One region of the Mesorhizobium sp. B2-5-11 genome, then DNA from elsewhere that is predicted to be linked to it. Evidence: predicted binding sites of a transcription regulator. Region 1 holds the regulator's gene; each other region holds the start of a gene.
What was found. Region 1 encodes PhoB, which activates phosphate uptake and scavenging genes when phosphate is short. Its sites were predicted from a motif close to TGTCATNNANCTGTCAT; they were not measured.

Region 1 (4,705 bases):
GACGCCGGCACAGACCTCGTCTTTCTTGATCCAGCCGGCGTCGATGACGACGTTGAGATTGTCCTTGGTGATCGCAACCGGGGTCAGGAACAGCGATTTGACGGTGTTCCCACCGGGCGTTGTGAAGTCCTTGACGCCGGCGATATCGGTCATCTTCTTGCCGTCGGCCAGCTGCGAGGCGATCTCGGCGGCATTCTTGCCGAGTTCACGCGCGTCCTTCCACACCGACACGGTCTGCGTGCCGAGCGCGATGCGGTTCAGCGCCGCGTGGTCGCCGTCCTGGCCCGAGACCGGAACGGTACCGGCCAGGCCTTGAGCCGTCAGCGCCGCGACGACGCCGCCGGCAGTGCCGTCATTGGCCGCGACGACCGCGTCGACCTTGTTGTCGTTGGCGGTCAGGAACTGCTCCATGTTCTTCTGCGCATTGGCCGGCAGCCAGCCATCCGTATAGGCTTCGCCGACATTCTTGATCTTGCCGCTGTCGATGGCGTCCTTGAGCACTTCCATGGAGCCCGAGAACAGGAAATCGGCATTCGGATCGGCACCCGAGCCCTTGATGAAGACGTAGTTGCCTTCCGGCTTCACCTTGAACACTTCGCGGGCCTGCATGCGGCCGACTTCCTTGTTGTCGAAGGTCAGATAGAAGACGTCCTTGTTCTCGATCAGGCGGTCATAGCCGACGACCGGAATGCCTTCGTCGAGCGCCTTCTGCACCGCCGGGCCGATGGCGGAGGCGTCCTGCGCCAGGATGATCAGCGAATTGGCGCCCTGGGAGATCAGGCTCTCGACGTCGGTGAGCTGCTTGCCGGGATTGGACTGGGCGTCGGCGGAAATATACTTGTCGCCGGCGGCTTCGATCGCCTTCTTCATGGCGGCCTCGTCGGTCTTCCAGCGCTCTTCCTGGAAGTTCGACCAGGAAACGCCGATGACCTTGTCCTTCGCCTGCGCGACCGACGCGAGCGTCAGCGACATGGCGACACCCGCCAGGATGGCGGCTGTGAATCTCTTCATCTTAATCCTCCCTGCGCCGCGTATGGCGCGACCAAACAGGCCCGTAGGCCGGCACAAGGCTCTATTTTTTCGAGCCTCGAAAAAACACTGGTCCATCGTCGGAACGCTGTCAACGTCGATTCTGATGTATTTTGATGTCCTCGTGAATTTTTTTCGAGCTCCGGAATAAATAATGACAGCCAAGGCCGGTTCTGCCAGTATTTGACGGTCGTCGGGATCCTGGGGAGAGAACGCGGCGACGGGGAGGATGCGAGAAACATGTCGGTCGGAATCCGCCACGACGATTTGCGCCGACGCAACCGGGCGATGGTGATCGCGGCCGTGCGCCGTGCCGGGCAGCCCTCGCGCACCGAGATTGCCGCGACCACCGGGCTCAGCCATTCCACCATATCGGCGATCTCCTCCGACCTGATTGGCGAAGGCATCCTGGCGCAGAGCAAGCCGAGCGAGGCCGGTGCGCTGAAACGCGGCCGGCCGCAGGTCGGCCTCAGCCTCAACCCTGAAGCCGCGGCGGTGATGACCGTGGTGCTGTCGCTGAATTTTCTCTCCGTCGCCGTCATCGACTATGCCGGCCAGGTGATATCTGAAGAGCAGCGCCGGCTGGACACGCTCACCCTGTCGCGCGAGGCGCTGATCGGCGAATGCGTGGCCATCGTCAGGCGGCGGTTCGAGGATCCCGACCTCGACGTCGGCAGCATCGCCCGTATCGCGCTGGCGATCCAGGGCATCACCGACACGGATGCGCGCACCATGCTGTGGTCGCCGATCACGCCGCAGACCGACATCGCCTTCGCCGACATACTGGAGGCCGAGTTCGGCATTCCCGCCACCATGGAGAACGATTGCAACATGATGGCGGTGGCGCTGCGCTGGCGCGATCCCCAGCGCTACCGCGACGACTTCATCGCCATCCTTTTGTCGCACGGCATCGGCATGGGCTTGGTGCTGAAGGGTGAACTGTTCACCGGCACCCATTCATCCGGAGGCGAGTTCGGCCACATGATCCATCGCCCCGGCGGGGCGCTCTGCCGCTGCGGGCGGCGCGGCTGCGTCGAGGCCTATGCCGGCAACTATGCCATCTGGCGCAACGCGAGGCAGCTTGGCGAGGACACCGAGCCCGTCGACGTCAGCGACGCCGACATGCGCACCCTGGCGGCCTCGGCGCGCGAAAAGGACGGGCCGGAGCGCGAAGCCTACCGCAAGGCCGGCGAGGCGCTGGGTTACGGCCTTGGCAGCCTGTTCGCGCTGATCGATCCGGCGCCGGTCGCCATGGTCGGCGTCAGCGCCGCCGCCTTCGACCTGATCGAGCCGGCTCTGCGCGAGGCCATTGCCCAGACCGCCGGCGGCCAGCACTCGAAATCGATTTCCTTCGACACCGAGCCGAACGAACTGCCACTGATCCGCGAGGGCTGCGCCATGCGCGCGCTGACCTTCGTCGACCAGGAGATTTTCGCGCCGGGGGCACAGGCGAAATCAGGCGTGGGCGAGAACGTTGCGTGACATATCCCTAGTCTTCGCGAATCGCATACCCCGCGCCCCGAATGGTGCGGATCACGTCAGGCATGCGGCCATTGTTGACCGCCTTGCGCAGCCGGCCGACATGCACGTCCACGGTGCGCTCGTCGATATAGATCGTTTCGCCCCAGACATTGTCGAGCAGTTGGCTGCGCGAGAACACGCGGCCGGGATGTCGCATCATGAATTCGAGCAGGCGGAACTCGGTCGGCCCGAGCCGGATCTCGCTTTTCTTGCGGTAGACCCGGTGCGATTCACGGTCGAGCACGATGTCGCCAACCTTGAGCACGCTGGACAGAACTTCGGGCTTGGCGCGGCGCAGCAGCGCCTTGACGCGTGCCATGAATTCCGGCGTTGAGAACGGCTTGACCAGATAGTCGTCGGCGCCGGTGGAGAGACCGCGCACCCGGTCGCTTTCCTCGCCGCGCGCCGTCAGCATGATGATCGGCAGCCGCTCGGTCTCGGGCCGCATCCGGAGACGGCGGCAGAGCTCGATGCCGGAAACCGCCGGCACCATCCAGTCGAGCACAAGAAGGTCAGGGACATTCTCCTGCAAGCGGATCTCGGCTTCGTCGCCGCGCGTCACCACCTCTACCTGATAACCCTCCGATTCCAGATTGTAACGGAGCAGCACACCCAGCGGCTCCTCGTCCTCCACCACCATGATGCGTGGCGCGATCATCGACTGGTCACCCCTGCCGTCAAGCCGCTGGCGCCGACATCGCCGTCTCGTCCTGCTTCGGGCGATTGGCGGGCAATTGCGTGCCGGTCAGCACATAATAGGCATTTTCGGCAATGTTGGTCACGTGATCGCCGATGCGCTCGAGATTCTTGGCGCAGAACAAAAGATGCGTGCAGGCGGTGATGTTGCGCGGATCCTCCATCATGTAGGTCAGCAGCTCGCGGAAGACCGACGTGTATTTGACGTCGATGCGTTCATCGTCGGCGCGCAGCTTCGCAAGTGCCGCGGCATCGCGCGCCGCATACTCCTCGATCACGCCTTGCACCTGGATCAGCACAAGCTGCGCCATGGCGTCGATGGAGTGCGACAGGTCGCGCGGCGTGGCGGCAAGGCCGACGGTGCCGACGCGCTTGGCGATGTTCTTGGCGAGATCGCCGATGCGTTCGAGATCGCCCGCCATGCGGATCGAGCCGACGACATGGCGCAGATCGTCCGCCATGGGCTGCCGCTTGGCGATCAGGGTGATGGCGCGGTCGTCGAGTTCGCGCTGGCGCGCATCCATGATCGCGTCGTCGGAGACGACGCTCTGGGCGAGCGCGTTGTCGGAATTCAGGAGCGCCTTGGTCGCGCCGCCGACCATCGATGAGGCGAGATCGCCCATGTCGCGGATCAGCCTGCTGATCTGTCCGAGATCTTCGTCAAAGGCTGCGACTGTGTGTTCGGCCATGATCTTGGTCCTCGTATGCCTGGGATCAGCCGAAGCGGCCGGTGATATAGTCCTGCGTGCGCTTCTCGCGGGGCGACGTGAAGATCTTCTCGGTGCGGTCGAACTCGACCAGCTCGCCCAGATACATGAAGGCGGTCTGCTTCGACACGCGCGCCGCCTGCTGCATGTTGTGGGTGACGATGACGATCGTATAATCGGCCTGCAACTCGTCGATCAGCTCCTCGATCTTGGCGGTCGACAGCGGATCGAGCGCCGAGGCAGGCTCGTCGAGCAGGATGACCTCCGGCTTCACCGCCACCGTGCGGGCGATGCAGAGGCGCTGCTGCTGGCCGCCCGAAAGGCTGAGGCCGCTGGCGTTGAGCTTGTCCTTGACCTCGCTCCACAGTGCCGCGCGCTTCAGCGCCTGCTCGACACGGCCGTCCATCTCCGCCTTGCTGAGCTTCTCATAGAGCCTGACGCCGAAGGCGATGTTCTCGTAGATCGACATCGGGAACGGCGTCGGCTTCTGGAACACCATGCCGATCTTGGTCCTGAGCAGGTTGAGATCCTGCGAGCGGTCGAGGATATTCTGGCCGTCGAGCAGCACCTGGCCCTCGGCGCTCTGCCTCGGGTAAAGCTCGTAGATGCGGTTGAAGACGCGCAGCAGCGTCGACTTCCCGCAGCCCGAAGGCCCGATGAAGGCGGTGACGCTGCGCTCGGGCAGCGACAGGCTGATATCCTTCAGCGCCTTCGACTGGCCATAGTAGAAATTGAGGCCCTTGACCTCGATC
Region 2 (4,705 bases), on a different contig from region 1:
GCCGATCGTCATCGCAGGGGCCGCCTATTCCGATTTCGACCGCTTCTATGAGGCGAACGGCCATTTCAATGCGCTGGCCGGCTGCAACACCTGGACGGCCGCCGCCTTGCGAACCGCCGGCCTGCGCACGGGTTGGTGGAACCCGCTGCCGGTCTCGCTCGGGTGGTCGTTGAAGCTGTATAATGGTAGGTAGCGCAGATAACGCCAACGCCTCGTTCGAGTTCTAGGCCCGCCATCCATAAAGCCAGTCCAAATCCGCGGCGAGCTTCTCCGGCGTCCGCATTTTCAGGAAAAGGTTGCGCGCCAACGCCACCGGACCCCAGGCATGCCAGGCAAGGCGGTTGAGGGCGCCGCGACGTGCCACTCTCACGACGCGCGGCCGGCGCAGGCCTTCCCAGATTTGAAGACTTCCGGCGAGATCGGCAGGGGAGGCGGCCATGACGTCGGCAAGCGTGGCGGCATCCTCGATGGCCATCGCGGCGCCCTGTGCCGCGAACGGCGTCATGGCATGCGCCGCGTCGCCGACCAGTGCGATGCGGCCCGACCTTACCCATGGCGGCTTCTGATCGACCGTATGGACCGGCCAGGCCGCCCAAGGGCCGGCCAACTCCGCAAGCCTTGCCAGCGCCGGCGCGGTGCGGCGCATGGCGCCGGCCAGGATTGCGGGATCGGCATGGCCGGACCAGCCTTCGGCGATACGCTCGCCCCTGGTGAAAGCGACGAGATTGATGGCGCTGCCCTTGCTGACGGGATAGGCGACCATGTGAAAGCCGGGATGCAGGAAGGTGGTGACGCAGTCCGGCGCACCGATCTCTGCAAAAGCTTGCCCGGCAGGACTGTCTGCGCTGACGGTTGCCCGCCAGGCCAGTTCGCCGGAGAAGTGGCTTTTCGCAAGCCTGGTTTTCCTTCCTTGGTCGGCAAGTCCGCGCATCGACGACCAGACGCCATCGGCGCCGACCAGAAGGAAACCTTCCGCCGCGACGAGCCTGCCACCCACATCGGCTGCCGCGGTGACGCCTGAACTGCTGATCGTGACGCTGCCAAGGCGCGCACCAGTAGTGAGATGAACATCGGGCATGGCAGCCACGCGCGCCATCAGCGCGTTTTGCAGGTCCGCTCGATGCGCCACGAGGTAGGGCGCACCCCAGCGCGCCTCGCCGGCTCGTCCAAAAGGTACGCGCGCCAGTTCGCCCAAGGTTGCCGCATCCTTCAGCACCACGGCTTCCGGCCTGACGGCATTGGGAAGAAGTGCGTCGAGTACGCCGAGCTCACGCAGGATGCGTGTCGCGTTGGGCGAAAGCTGGATGCCGGCGCCCGCCGCTTCTAGGCGCTGCGCCTGTTCGAAGATCCGTACGGGATAGCCCCGCTCGGCGAAAGCCAGTGCCGCGGTCAGCCCGGCAATACCCGCCCCGGCGATGATGACTTGCCGGGACTGTGCGTCTGCCATTGGCCGGGCCGCTGGAAGTCAGGCGGCCTGGTCGATGTAGAGGCAGCCGGCCGGCAGCGTTTCCATCGCCGTCAGCTTCGGCGAATAGCGGTAGAGCGTCGAGCAGTAGGGGCAGACCTTCTCATTGTCGTCGCCCATATCGAGAAACACATGCGGATGGTCGAAAGGCGGGTTGGCGCCGGTGCACATGAATTCCTTGACTCCGATATCGATCGCCGGATGGCCCGCATCGTTCTGGAAATGGGGAATGGAACCGCCTGCCATCGTCGTCTCCTTTAGCGCAGTCTGCTCAGCGTTTGGATCATAACCGGCCTGTTTGCAAGTTCGATGAAATGAAACTGTCGCAAAAGCCTGTCAGAGGATAAGTTAAGCCGGTTAACCGGCTGGAGCATCGCGGCCAGGCGCAACAGCCTGGGCGCCGCCCGAAAGCGGCGAAGCAACCAGACGTGGGAAGAGCAGGAACCATGAACGAACTGAAGCCGGTCCAGAGCGAGTTCATCAATGCGGAAGCGGCAAGCCCGGAAGGCAATCCGGATCGTTTCGTCAATCGCGAGTTCTCCTGGTTGCAGTTCAACCGCCGCGTGCTCGAGGAATCGCAGAACACAAACCATCCGCTGCTGGAGAGGGTACGTTTCCTGTCGATCTCCGCGGCCAATCTCGATGAGTTCTTCATGGTGCGCGTCGCCGGTCTCGCCGGCCAGGTTCGCGAAGGCATCGTGTTGAGAAGCCCGGATGGGCGTACCCCCGAGCAGCAGCTCGAACAACTGCTTCGCGAGGTCGAACGGTTGCAGGAAGACCAGCAGAAAAGCCTCTCGGCGCTGACCGTGCTGCTCAATAAGGAAGGCATCGAGAGTATCACCCGCGACGCGCTGACCAAGGACGAGAAGGCCTGGCTGGAGGAGCACTTCCAGGACCAGGTGTTTCCTGTTCTCACGCCATTGTCGATCGACCCGGCGCATCCGTTCCCGTTCATCCCCAATCTCGGCTTCTCGATGGCGCTGCAGCTTCGCCATCGCAAGAACGGCGAGGAGATGAGCGCGCTCTTGCGCTTGCCGGTGGCGCTGAAGCGTTTCATCCGTTTGCCGGACCGCAAGCACCATGTCCGCTTCATCCCGCTGGAAGAGGCGGTCGGCCTTTACATCGGCAAGTTGTTCCCGGGTTACGAGGTCAAGGGCTCCGGCACGTTCCGCATCATTCGCGACAGCGACATCGAGGTCGAGGAGGAATCGGAAGATCTCGTGCGCCTGTTCGAGACCGCGCTGAAGCGCCGCCGCCGCGGCTCCGTCATTCGCATCGAGTTCGACATGCTCATGCCGGCCGAACTGCGCGAATTCGTCGCCGGCGAACTCGGCGTTTCGTCGAGCCGCATCAGCGTCCTGACCGGCCCGCTGGCGCTCAGCCAGATTTCTGAGATCGTCGCCGTTGCCCGCGACGACCTCAAATTCACGCCCTACAATCCGCGTTTCCCCGAGCGCATCCGCGAGCATGGCGGCGATTGCTTCGCCGCTATCCGCGAGAAGGACATCATCGTCCACCACCCCTACGAATCCTTCGACGTGGTGGTTCAGTTCTTGCGTCAGGCGATGGCCGACCCGGAAGTGGTGGCGATCAAGCAGACGCTTTACCGCACCTCCAACGACAGCCCGATCGTGCGTGCGCTGGTCGACGCGGCCGAGGCCGGCAAGTCGGTGACGGCGCTGGTCGAACTCAAGGCCCGCTTCGACGAGGAGGCCAACATCCGCTGGGCGCGCGACCTCGAGCGCGCCGGCGTCCAGGTCGTGTTCGGCTTCCTCGAGCTCAAGACCCACGCCAAAATGTCGCTGGTGGTGCGGCGCGAGGACGGCAAGCTGCGCAATTATGTGCATCTGGGCACCGGCAATTACCATCCGGTGACCGCGCGCATCTACACCGACCTGTCCTTCTTCACCACCGATGCAACGATCGCACGCGATGTCGCCCAGCTTTTCAACTTCATCACCGGCTATGCCGAGCCGACCGCCGAAATGCGGCTGGCGATCTCGCCCTTCACGCTGAGGAACCGTATCCTGCGGCACATTTCCGATGAGGTCGCCCACGCGCTCGAGGGACGGCCGGCACGCATCTGGATGAAGATGAACGCCCTTGTCGATCCGATCATCATCGATGCGCTCTATGACGCCAGCCGCGCGGGCGTCGAGATCGACCTCGTGGTGCGCGGCATATGCTGCCTGCGGCCGCAGGTGCCGGGCCTGTCGGAAAACATCAGGGTCAAGTCGATCGTAGGCCGTTTCCTCGAGCACAGCCGCATCTATTGCTTCGGCAATGGCCACGGCCTGCCGTCGGACGAGGCCGTCGTCTACATCTCCTCGGCCGACCTCATGCCGCGCAATCTCGACCGTCGCGTCGAGACCATGGTGCCGATCACCAACCCAACTGTGCATGAACAGGTGCTGGGCCAGATCATGCTCGGCAACATCATGGACAATCAGCAAAGTTTCGACGTATTGGCTGATGGAACCTCCCGGCGCGTCGTGCTCGAGGAGGGCGAGGAGCCGTTCAACGCACAGGAATATTTCATGACCAATCCGAGCCTGTCGGGACGGGGTGATGCGCTGAAATCGCATGCGCCGAAGCGGATCGCGCAATTCAAGCGCCGCAAGAAGAACGCCGCCGCCTGATGCTGTCCGATTCCCAGGGCCGGCTGCAGGATCGCCGACCGCTGTCCATCATCGACATCGGCTCGAATTCGATCCGCCTTGTCGTATATGAGGGGCTGGCGCGCTCGCCGACCATGCTGTTCAACGAAAAGATGCTGGCGGGCCTCGGCCGCGGCATCGTGTCGACGGGGAAGCTCGACCCCGAGGGCGTGACACGGTCGATGGAGGAGTTCCGCCGCTTCCGCGCGCTCTCCGACCAGGCCGGTGCCGAGCACATGTACGTGCTGGCGACCGCCGCCGCGCGCGAGGCCGTCAACGGCCCCGATTTCATCCACCGCGCCGAAGACGTGCTCAAGACCGAGATCCGCGTGATCAGCGGCCGCGAGGAAGCCTATTATTCCGCGCTCGGCGTCATCTGCGGCTTTCATCCGGCCAACGGTATTGCGGGCGACCTCGGTGGCGGCAGCCTTGAACTGGTCGACGTCAACGGCGAAGCGATTGGCGACGGCATAACATTGCCGCTGGGCGGCCTGCGCCTGCAGGACATGGCCAAGAATTCCCTCACGCAGGCGGCGAAAATCGTGCGCGACGAGCTGGGGCGGGCGAAGCTGCTGAAAGGCGG
Region 3 (4,705 bases), on a different contig from region 1:
CCGGCCATTGTGGCGGCGTGTCGCCGTCGTCGCGGTGTGCGTCATCTGGTCGATCATCGAATTCGCGAGCGGCACGCCGTTCTGGGGCGTGATCGCGCTGGGCTTCGCCGGCTATGGCGTCTGGCAGTTTTTTTATCTCTACAAGCCGGCCGACGAGAACAAGGCGCCCGCCGAAGTCGAACCGAAGGAGTAACCGGATGTCGAAGCTGCTGGTCAAAGCCGACAAGGGCCATGGCCGTGTCGCGCACGTCACGCCGCAAAGCGCCGGCTGGACCTATGTCGGGTTCGACCTGCATCGGCTGAAACCGGGCGAAACGGCTTCGGGAACAACGGACGATCGCGAAGTCTGCCTGGTGTTCGTCACCGGCAAGGGCACGGTCACGGCCGGCGGCAAGGATCTCGGCCTGCTCGGCCAGCGCATGTCGCCCTTTGAAGGCAAACCATGGTCTGTCTATGTGCCGCAGGGATCGGTGTGGTCGGTGACGGCTGATAGCGGACTGGAACTGGCGGTCTGCTCGGCGCCGGGATTGAACGGCGGCCTGCCGGTTCGCGTCATCGGGCCTGACGACCTCGGCCAGGAGGTGCGCGGCAAGGGCACCAATACGCGCTACGTCACCAACATCCTGCCCGAGGGCAAGCCGGCCGATTCGCTGCTGGTGGTCGAGGTCATCACGCCCGGCGGCCATACGTCGAGCTACCCGCCGCACAAGCACGACCAGGACAATCTGCCCGACGAATCCTATCTCGAGGAAACCTATTATCACCGCCTCAACCCGCCGCAGGGCTTTGCTTTCCAGCGGGTCTATACCGACGCCGACAAGGACGGCTCCCGCGAGCTGGACGAGGCGATGGCGATCGAGGACGGCGACGTCGTGCTGGTGCCCAAGGGCTATCACCCCTGCGCGGCTTGCCATGGCTACGACCTCTACTATCTCAACGTCATGGCCGGCCCGAAGCGGACGTGGAAATTCCACAATGCGCCCGAGCACGAATGGCTGATGAAGGCCTGACCGTTGCGCGTTCACGGCTGAACCTGTTGGTCCAGATCAGAAAAATCGTCGGCTAAGGACCGGCGGGGGCGATTTGCCTTCGAAAACCCTTCAAAGCTTCGTCAATCCGTCATGGAAATCACCTATGGCAACGGGCTGACGAGGATTTTCGATGCGCTACGCCATCTACTTCACCCCCCAACAGGACGAAAAATTGGCGCGGATCGCCGCCAACTGGCTGGGCCGTGACCCGTTCGGCGCCGCGACGCGACCGGTGGAGGCGGTGGGCGATTTGTCGGCGGCGGAAGTCGCCTTCCACACCGCATCGGCACGGCGCTATGGTTTTCACGCAACGCTGAAAGCCCCTTTCCGGTTAGCGGCCAACGAAACCGAAGCCTCGTTGCGCGCAGCGCTCGACGCCTTTGCCGAGGCGACGCCCGTTGTGATGATCCCGCGTCTCGTCGTCAGCCAGATCGACGGTTTCTTCGCACTGGTGCCGGAGGCGCCATTGCCTCCGCTCAATCGCTTCGCCGATGATGTGGTGCGCGATTTCGACCGCTTTCGCGCGCCGTTGACGGAGGCCGAGATCGAGCGGCGCAGCCCGGACTCGCTGAAGCCGGGCGAATTCCGCAATCTCTGCCAATGGGGCTATCCTTACGTCTTCGAGAGCTTCCGCTTTCACATGACGCTGTCCGGCAGGGCCGGGCCACAGGAAAGCCCTCGTCTTCGCCTGGCAATCGAGGGCCTGTTCGCCGAGGTGCTGCGCCAGCCGGTTCCGGTGGACGCGCTGACGTTGTTCATCGAGCCCGAACCCGGCGCCCCGTTCATGGTGCTTTCCCAGCACGCGCTCGGGCGCCGTCCGGCCAGAAAAACCGCCTGAAGCAACAAGCCGTAAAGGCGAGAAAAAACCAAGGACTGCCTGAAATGACCGCCGACACCATTCTGAGCAACGCCCGCATCGTTCTTGCCGACGAGATCATCGACGGTTCGCTCGTGATGCGTGACGGTCTGATCGCCGACATATCCGCCGGCGCCGTGCGAGCCGGCGAGGACATGGCTGGCGACTTCATCATTCCGGGACTGGTCGAGCTGCACACCGATCACCTGGAAGGCCACTATGCGCCGCGGCCGAAGGTGCGGTGGAACCCGATCGCCGCCGTGCTCGCCCATGACGCGCAAGTGGCGACCGCCGGCATTACCACCGTGCTCGATGCCTTGCGTGTCGGCATGGACGAGGATGCCGATCTCAACGCCGCCGACATCCGCAAGCTCGCCGATGCGATCGAGGACAGCCGGCGGATGGATCGATTGCGGGCCGACCATTTCATCCATCTACGCTGCGAGGTCTCGGCGCCGGATTGCCTCAGGGCCTTCGCCAATTTCGAGACGGACGAACGGGTGAAGCTCGCCTCGCTGATGGACCATGCGCCAGGCCAGCGCCAGTTCGTCAACCTCGAAACCTATGCCTACTACTATCAACGCAAGCTGAAGCTGACCGATCGCGATTTCCAGAAATTCTGTGAGAAGCGGATGGGCGAATCGGCCCGGAATTCGGGGGCGAACCGCGTCTTCATCGCCGCCGCCTGCCACGAGCGCGGCATCGTGCTTGCGAGCCATGACGATGCGACGACGGGCCATGTCGACGAAGCCATCGAGCAAGGCGTGCGCGTTGCCGAATTCCCAACCACCGAGGAAGCCGCCAGGGCTTCGAAGGATGCAGGGCTCGGCGTGCTGATGGGCGCGCCCAATGTCATGCGGGGCGCCTCGCATTCGGGCAACGTCTCGGCGCGCACGCTGGCCAGCGACGGCCTGCTCGACATATTGTCGTCCGACTACATCCCCTTCAGCCTGATCCAGTCCGCCTTCTTTCTCGGCGACGTCGTCGATAGCATTTCCCTGCCGCAGGCGGTGGCAATGGTGTCCAAGAACCCGGCCGAGGCCGTCGGTCTTTCCGATCGCGGCGTCATCGAAGAGGGCCGCCGGGCCGACCTGGTGCGCGTGCGCCTCGACGACCACGTTCCAGTGGTGCGCACGGTCTGGCGGCAGGGGCGGCGGGTCGCGTGATGGCTTCGGCATTGATCGAGCGTGAACTGTCGGCCGAGGCGTTTCCGATACGCGACGGCGTCTTCGTTGCCGTGGTGGGCCCGAGCGGCGCCGGCAAGGATACGATCATCGGCCATGCCAAGGCGCTTTTCGCCGACGAGCCGCGGCTGGAGTTCGTGCGCCGCGTCATCACCAGACCGAGCGACACGGCAAGCGAGGATCACGACACGCTGGCCGATGCCGCCTTCATCGAGGCCGAAGCCGACGGCGCCTTCGCCGTTTCCTGGGAAGCGCACGGCCTGCGCTACGGCCTGCCGGCCGAGGTCGATTGGGCAGTGGCCAACGGCCATGTCGCTGTCGCCAACGTATCGCGTGCGATCATCCCTGCCTTGCGAAAGCGCTATGCCAACCTGGCCGTCGTCGAGATCACCGCTTCGCCCGATGTGCTGGCCGGGCGGCTGGCGATGCGTGGCCGCGAGTCGCGCGGGGAGGTTCTGGCACGCCTGGCGCGAAGCGCCCCTATGACGCTCTCCGGACCCGGCGTCACCTCGATCGACAATAGCGGTTCGCGCGAAGCGGCAGGCGAGCGCTTTGCCGAGGTGCTGCGCAAGACGATGGCATTCTCCGACATGTCGGGGCGGATCGACTAAAGGTGTCGATGGTCAGGTGGCGCCCGCCTGACCTGAATATCGAATGCGCCTTCGTTTTATGCCGCGTGCCGGTCGTGATCGGCACGACGCGTGCCGGCCAACGGCGTTGCCGAAGGTTGTGTCGGCGCGTCCAGAACCGCGACGTGATGGCGGTACACCATTTCCCAGCCTTTCCAGCCGGTAAACAGCAGGATGCAGACAACGATCAATGAAAGCAGCACTCCCCATGGGCGAACTGCCGCTTCGGCGCCTTGGCTGTAGCGAAGATAGAAATTGATCAGCGCCAGAACGACGGCGGTCAAATTGCCGACCATGTGGTACCAGGCGTCCGTCAGGGCGCGGATGCGCGGCTCGCTCAGGAAATCGATAAAGCCGGCAATCGCCGCCAGGAGAGCCATGACGATGGCTGCTCCAATCAGCCACATCGACGCGCGTGCCCAAAAGGCGTCGGCAGTCCCCCAGAACATCAAATCGGTGAGAAACGCGCCGACAAGGAACGCGACAGGAAAGGGAATGAGCATCGGATGGATGGGATGACCTCCCACCTTGGCGGTGCTTAGCGGATTCGCGGCCATGACAATGCCTCCGAATAGAAAAGCTTTGAACAACGCCCAGATAGGGGTTTCGTTCCAATCCGGATGGAAGCTCGCAAGACCGTTTTCGCGATGCCGCCCCCCTTTTGCACTCAAGTCACTTGGGGCCGCACAGATACGGCCGACAACAGATCGAGCGGAATTGCGGGGCGGGCGAGATAGAGCGGCGTTATCTTTCGACGGCCACGGCGGACGGCGGCTTTTTGCCCCTGACTATTCCGCCGCTGCCCCGGCGATGCTCTTGCGGCTGGCGTCGACCATGCGCCGCCGCGCGCGGAACACGCCCCACTGCTGGTCGATCAGCACGCCGATGAGGATGACGCCGCCCATCACCGCGAAGTTGAGCGAGGACGGGATGCCGAGCAGATTGACGAGGTTCTGCAGCTCCTGCAGCAGCACGGTGCCGAGGATGACGCCGATCAGCGAGCCC
Region 4 (4,705 bases), on a different contig from region 1:
CCATCGGAACGCCCTTGAAGACGACGACGCGCAGCAAGGCGGGGTCCGGCCGCAGCAGCGCCAGATTGGCGCCGGCCAGACGCAGCGGATGCTTGCGGACATAGAGCACGATCAGGATGGCAATGACGCTCACTGTCTGGCCGACAAGCGTCGAGGTCGCCGAGCCGGCGATGCCGAGCTCGGGGAACGGCCCGATGCCGCGGATGAGCAGTGGGTTCAAGATGATGTCGAGCACGACGGCGAGCGCCATGAAAAAGAACGGCGTGCGCGAATCGCCGGCGCCGCGCAGCACCGTCATGACAAAGGACAGAAGGTTCATCATCGGCACGGCGACGAAGATGATGCGCAAATAGGAGCGCGCCAGCGGCAAGGCGTCGGGCGGTGTGCCGAGCGCGCCCAGAATGGTGTCGACCCAGATCCAGCCGCAGACGGCGAACAGCACCGAGACGAAGAAAAAGAAGGTGGCGCTGGTGCCGACGATGCGGCGTGCCTCGGGGAGATCGCGGGCGCCGACCGATTGCGCCACCAGTATGGTGGCCGCCATGCCGATGCCGAATACCGTGCCGAGGATGAGGAACAGCACCAGATTGGCATTCGAGGTGGCGGTAAGCGCGGATTCGCCGAGGAAGCGGCCGACCCAGACAGCGTTGACCGAGCCGTTGAGCGATTGCAGCACGTTGGAGCCGAGCACCGGCAGGGCGAACAGCAGGAGCGTGCGCGGAATGGGGCCGCTGGTCAGGTCACCGGTGCGCCGGCGCGCGGGCATCTTTTCATCCATGGCGGGCATCCGGCAAAGCTGGTTCTTTTGAGTCCGGCACGCAGGATACCGCAGGCCCGACCGGGATGCACCCTTGCGAAAGGAGCGACGGCGGGCAAGGCACGCCGTCGTGCATCCGATCAAGCTTGTCGGGCAGGAGGCGCCAGGCGGCGCCTGCTGCAAGATGCTTACTTCCTGGCGAGGCCGGGAAGCGTGACCTGATAGACAAGGAACATGGTGTCGACATCGGCGCCGTCCTCGGCCTTGTAGGGCGCGCCGACCTGGAAACCGTCCTGGGCGAGGAAATCGTTGTCGTTGGCGACGAACAGGAAATAGTCGTCGGGCAGCTTCGGATCGAGCACGCTCGCCAGCGACATCGCTTCCCACTTTTCCGAGAGGTTGTCCTTGTCGTTGGGCGCGCCATTGTGCAGCCCGAAGCGGGCAAGCTCGGCCTTGTCGTTGATGTCGATGAACGGCATCAGCCTTGCCGGCGTGACCGACGGATCGAGCACGCCCTTGCGCGCCACCGGCTTGTCGGCGGCATCGAAGGGACCGCCGGCGATGTCGGTCGCGCCGGAAAGGTCGACAATGTCGATCTTGCGATACAGCGACTCTTCGCCCTTCAGGCCCTGGCCATTGCCGCTGTCGCGCGCCAGCATCAGGAAAGCCGTGTCCGACAGCGCCACGATCTCGCTTTGCGCAGCCACCTTGGTCTTGCCCTTGGCGTCCTTGAACACCGGCAGCGGCACGACATATTCATGTGCCAGCTTGAGATGGGCAAGATCGGAGGCGTCATAGACCAGCGCCCTGGTGTTCTGGCGCGTCGAGGCCGAATCGCCGCCGTCCTGCCGGGTCGCCGACTGCAAAACCGCGATCACGAACTTGCCGTCCGGCGTCATTGCCATGCCTTCGAGGCCCTGATTGTTCTGGCGGCCGGTCTCAGGATCCTTTGGGTCGGGTTCGGCAGCACCTGGGCCCGGATTGTCGGAAGCAAAATTGGCCGTGCCGTGGCGCATCGGCACGAGCGCGGCCGGAGGCTGGGTCGCCGACATCAGACGGCCGTCGGCGGAGAAGCGGTAGATGTCGGGACCGTATTCGTCGGAGACGAGCATGGTGCCGTCGGGCAGCCGCACGATCGCCTCGTTGTCGAGCGCGAGCTTGCCATTGTCGGCCTGCGGCAGGACAGGCATGTCGCCGGCGGCGGGACGCACGCCGTTCAGCGGGTCGAGACCGGTGACGTCGGCACCCTTGTCGTCGGTCAGGAGCATGGTGTCGGCGAGCGTCGCCTTGACGCCGGTCTGCTCCTGGCCGGCCGCGGGCGCGGCACCTGGTGCCACCGGGGCGAACTCGATGTTGATCGTGTTGAGGCGCGGCCGGTAGTCGGTGGTACCGACGACGTTATAACCGCGGTCGGGCAGCAGCCACAGCGAGCCTCTGTAGGTGCCGGCATCATGCGTCCAGCCCGCGGTGTCGATCGACATGCCGGAGCCGGAGCCGAAGGTCTCGCCGAACCTGTCGCGCTGGCCGGCCGGGATGCGGCCAACCCCCACCAGCCCCTTGTTGACGAAACTGGCGCCGCCGACGCTGGCCGAGCTGTCGGCGAAGGCAGGCAGCGAAACGGCCGAGGCCACCAGCGCGGCGGCCAGCAGCCGCAACGAGAACGAGCGTAAATGCGTCATGGATATCCCCTTGATGACAAAGCGCCGGGACGGCGGAATTCCGAGGTTGCCTGGGGGCGGCGAGGCTGCCGCCCTGGAGGGCGGCTATGCCCTCGCCAAGCGGTCTAAGGCGCGAACATGATGCTTGCATGACAGTTGGTGACGCATTCGCGTCGGCCCGCCGCGACGCTGCTGGGGAAGTGCGGCCGCGCCAAAAAATCGATCGTTCCGAGACAGGTTCGACACCGTCCAGGAGCTGTTCGCAGTACTAGACACTCATGTACAGTACGTATATGGTTCCGGTTTCGAACAGTCCGTGGAGGAGGGAAGCCTTGAAGTCTCACTACCGCGCAGTCGTCATCGGGGGAGAGTGGTGGGCGCTTCGGTGCTCTATCACCTGGCGCGGTTCGGCTGGTCGGATGTGGCGCTGATCGAGCGCGCCGAACTGACGGCGGGCTCCACCTGGCATGCGGCGGCAGGGTTCCACGCGCTCAACGCCGATCCCAATGTCGCCGCGCTGCAGGATTACACCATCAACCTTTACCGCGAGATCGAGGCCGAATCCGGCCAGGACGTCGGGCTGCACATGACCGGCGGCGTCAACATAGCCAGCGATCCGGCGCGCTGGGAGTGGCTGAAATCGGCCTGGGCGGTATTCCAGTCGGTCGGCATCGAGACCGCCCGGCTGGTGACGCCTGACGAGATCAAGGCGATCTGCCCGATCGTCGACGTCACCGGCGTGCTTGGCGGCCTCTACGATTCCAACGAGGGCCATCTCGACCCTTACGGCACGACGCATGCGTATGTCGGTGCCGCCAAGAAGCGCGGCGCCGACGTGATCCTGCGCAACCGCGTGGTCGAGCTGAAGGCGCGGGCCGATGGCCATTGGGACGTGGTCACAGAGCAACGCACCATCACCACCGAGCATGTCGTGAATGCCGGCGGGTTGTGGGCCAAGCAACTCGGCCGCATGGCCGGGGTTGAACTGCCGGTGACGCCGATGGAGCACCATTATTTCGTCACCGAGGACATTCCGGAAGTCGCTGCCCTCGACAAGGAGATCGGCCTGGCCGTCGATCTCGACGGCTTTTCCTATCTGCGGCAGGAGCGCAAGGGCGTGCTGCTCGGCGTCTACGAGCAGAACCCGAAGCACTGGAACATGGACGGCGCGCCGTGGGATTACGGCATCGAGCTCATCCCCGAAGACATCGACCGCATCGGCCCGGAACTTGCCAAGGCGCATGAGCGCTTCCCTTGCCTGGCGACGGCAGGCATCCGCAAATGGGTCAACGGCGCCTTCACCTTCACCCCGGACGGCAATCCGATCGTCGGGCCGGTCCGCGGCCTGAAGAATTACTGGGTCGCCTGCGGCGTCATGGCCGGCTTCAGCCAGGGCGGCGGCGTCGGCAAGTCGCTGGCCGAGTGGATGATTTACGGCGAGCCGCAGGCCGACATTTTCGGCATGGACATCGCCCGCTACGGCGCCTTCGCCGCAAACCGGGAATATCTCAGGCAGACGACGCGACAGTTTTATTCTCGTCGTTTCGTCATGACCTTTCCCAACGAACGGCTGCCTGCGGGCCGGCCGCTGAAACGCCCCGGCGCCTATGACGGCATGAGTGCGGCGGGCTGCGAATGGACGGCTTCCTGGGGGCTGGAAATCCCCGCCTATTTCGCGCCGATGGGATTCCGCGAGGAGACGACGCTCAGGCGCTCCAACGCCTTCGACATCGTCGGTGACGAGGCGCTGCAAGTCCGGCGCGCCGCCGGCCTCATCGATATCTCGGCCTATGCGCGCTACGCGATCACGGGACCGGGCGCGGAGGCCTGGCTCGACAGGCTGCTGGCCTGCAGGCTGCCGAAGGCGGGACAGGCGAGGCTGGCGCCGATGCTCGGGCCGGACGGGCGGCTGAAGGGCGATCTCACCGTCTTCAACTGGGGCAATGGCGACTACTGGCTGATGGGCTCCTACTATCTGCGCGAATTCCACATGCGCTGGTTCGAAGCGCATATGGCTGAAGGCGTTTGCGTCACCGATATTTCAGATGCGATGTCGGGCTTTCTGGTCACCGGCCCCAATGCCAGAAAGATCGTCGAGCGCACGACGCACCAGGACATCTCCGCCAAAGCCTTGCCATTCATGGCATGCGGCGAATTCGACATCGGCATGGTGCGGGCAAGGATGGCTCGCCTCTCCATCGCCGGCGAACTCGGCTTCGAGATCAACTGCCCGGCCACCATGCATGCCACATTGCGCGAAACGCTGCTTGCCGCCGGCGAGGATCTCGGC

Region 2: the regulator PhoB is predicted to act here: its motif matches at 1,776-1,792, upstream of FJ490_RS03650 (RNA degradosome polyphosphate kinase).
Region 3: the regulator PhoB is predicted to act here: its motif matches at 1,107-1,123, upstream of FJ490_RS30340 (DUF1045 domain-containing protein).
Region 4: the regulator PhoB is predicted to act here: its motif matches at 2,554-2,570, upstream of FJ490_RS11540 (esterase-like activity of phytase family protein).

Annotation. Positions count from the first base shown of each region.
Region 1 covers NZ_VFUK01000016.1:31,070-35,774, reverse strand. Annotated here, with positions in the region: gene xylF (D-xylose ABC transporter substrate-binding protein) at 1-1,011, opposite strand, end outside; gene FJ490_RS29835 (ROK family protein) at 1,270-2,511, shown strand; gene phoB (phosphate regulon transcriptional regulator PhoB) at 2,519-3,208, opposite strand; gene phoU (phosphate signaling complex protein PhoU) at 3,228-3,935, opposite strand; gene pstB (phosphate ABC transporter ATP-binding protein PstB) at 3,961-4,705, opposite strand, start outside.
Region 2 covers NZ_VFUK01000001.1:719,546-724,250, forward strand. Annotated here, with positions in the region: gene FJ490_RS03635 (TIGR02117 family protein) at 1-193, shown strand, start outside; gene FJ490_RS03640 (FAD-dependent monooxygenase) at 224-1,447, opposite strand; gene FJ490_RS03645 (zinc-finger domain-containing protein) at 1,466-1,711, opposite strand; gene FJ490_RS03650 (RNA degradosome polyphosphate kinase) at 1,912-4,104, shown strand; gene ppx (exopolyphosphatase) at 4,104-4,705, shown strand, end outside.
Region 3 covers NZ_VFUK01000017.1:18,163-22,867, reverse strand. Annotated here, with positions in the region: gene FJ490_RS30350 (DUF3329 domain-containing protein) at 1-193, shown strand, start outside; gene iolB (5-deoxy-glucuronate isomerase) at 198-1,010, shown strand; gene FJ490_RS30340 (DUF1045 domain-containing protein) at 1,162-1,869, shown strand; gene FJ490_RS30335 (alpha-D-ribose 1-methylphosphonate 5-triphosphate diphosphatase) at 1,914-3,053, shown strand; gene phnN (phosphonate metabolism protein/1,5-bisphosphokinase (PRPP-forming) PhnN) at 3,050-3,682, shown strand; gene FJ490_RS30325 (DUF2231 domain-containing protein) at 3,739-4,257, opposite strand; gene FJ490_RS30320 (ABC transporter permease) at 4,489-4,705, opposite strand, start outside.
Region 4 covers NZ_VFUK01000003.1:117,448-122,152, forward strand. Annotated here, with positions in the region: gene FJ490_RS11535 (MATE family efflux transporter) at 1-778, opposite strand, end outside; gene FJ490_RS11540 (esterase-like activity of phytase family protein) at 946-2,436, opposite strand; partial or broken gene FJ490_RS11545 (FAD-dependent oxidoreductase) at 2,748-4,705, shown strand, end outside.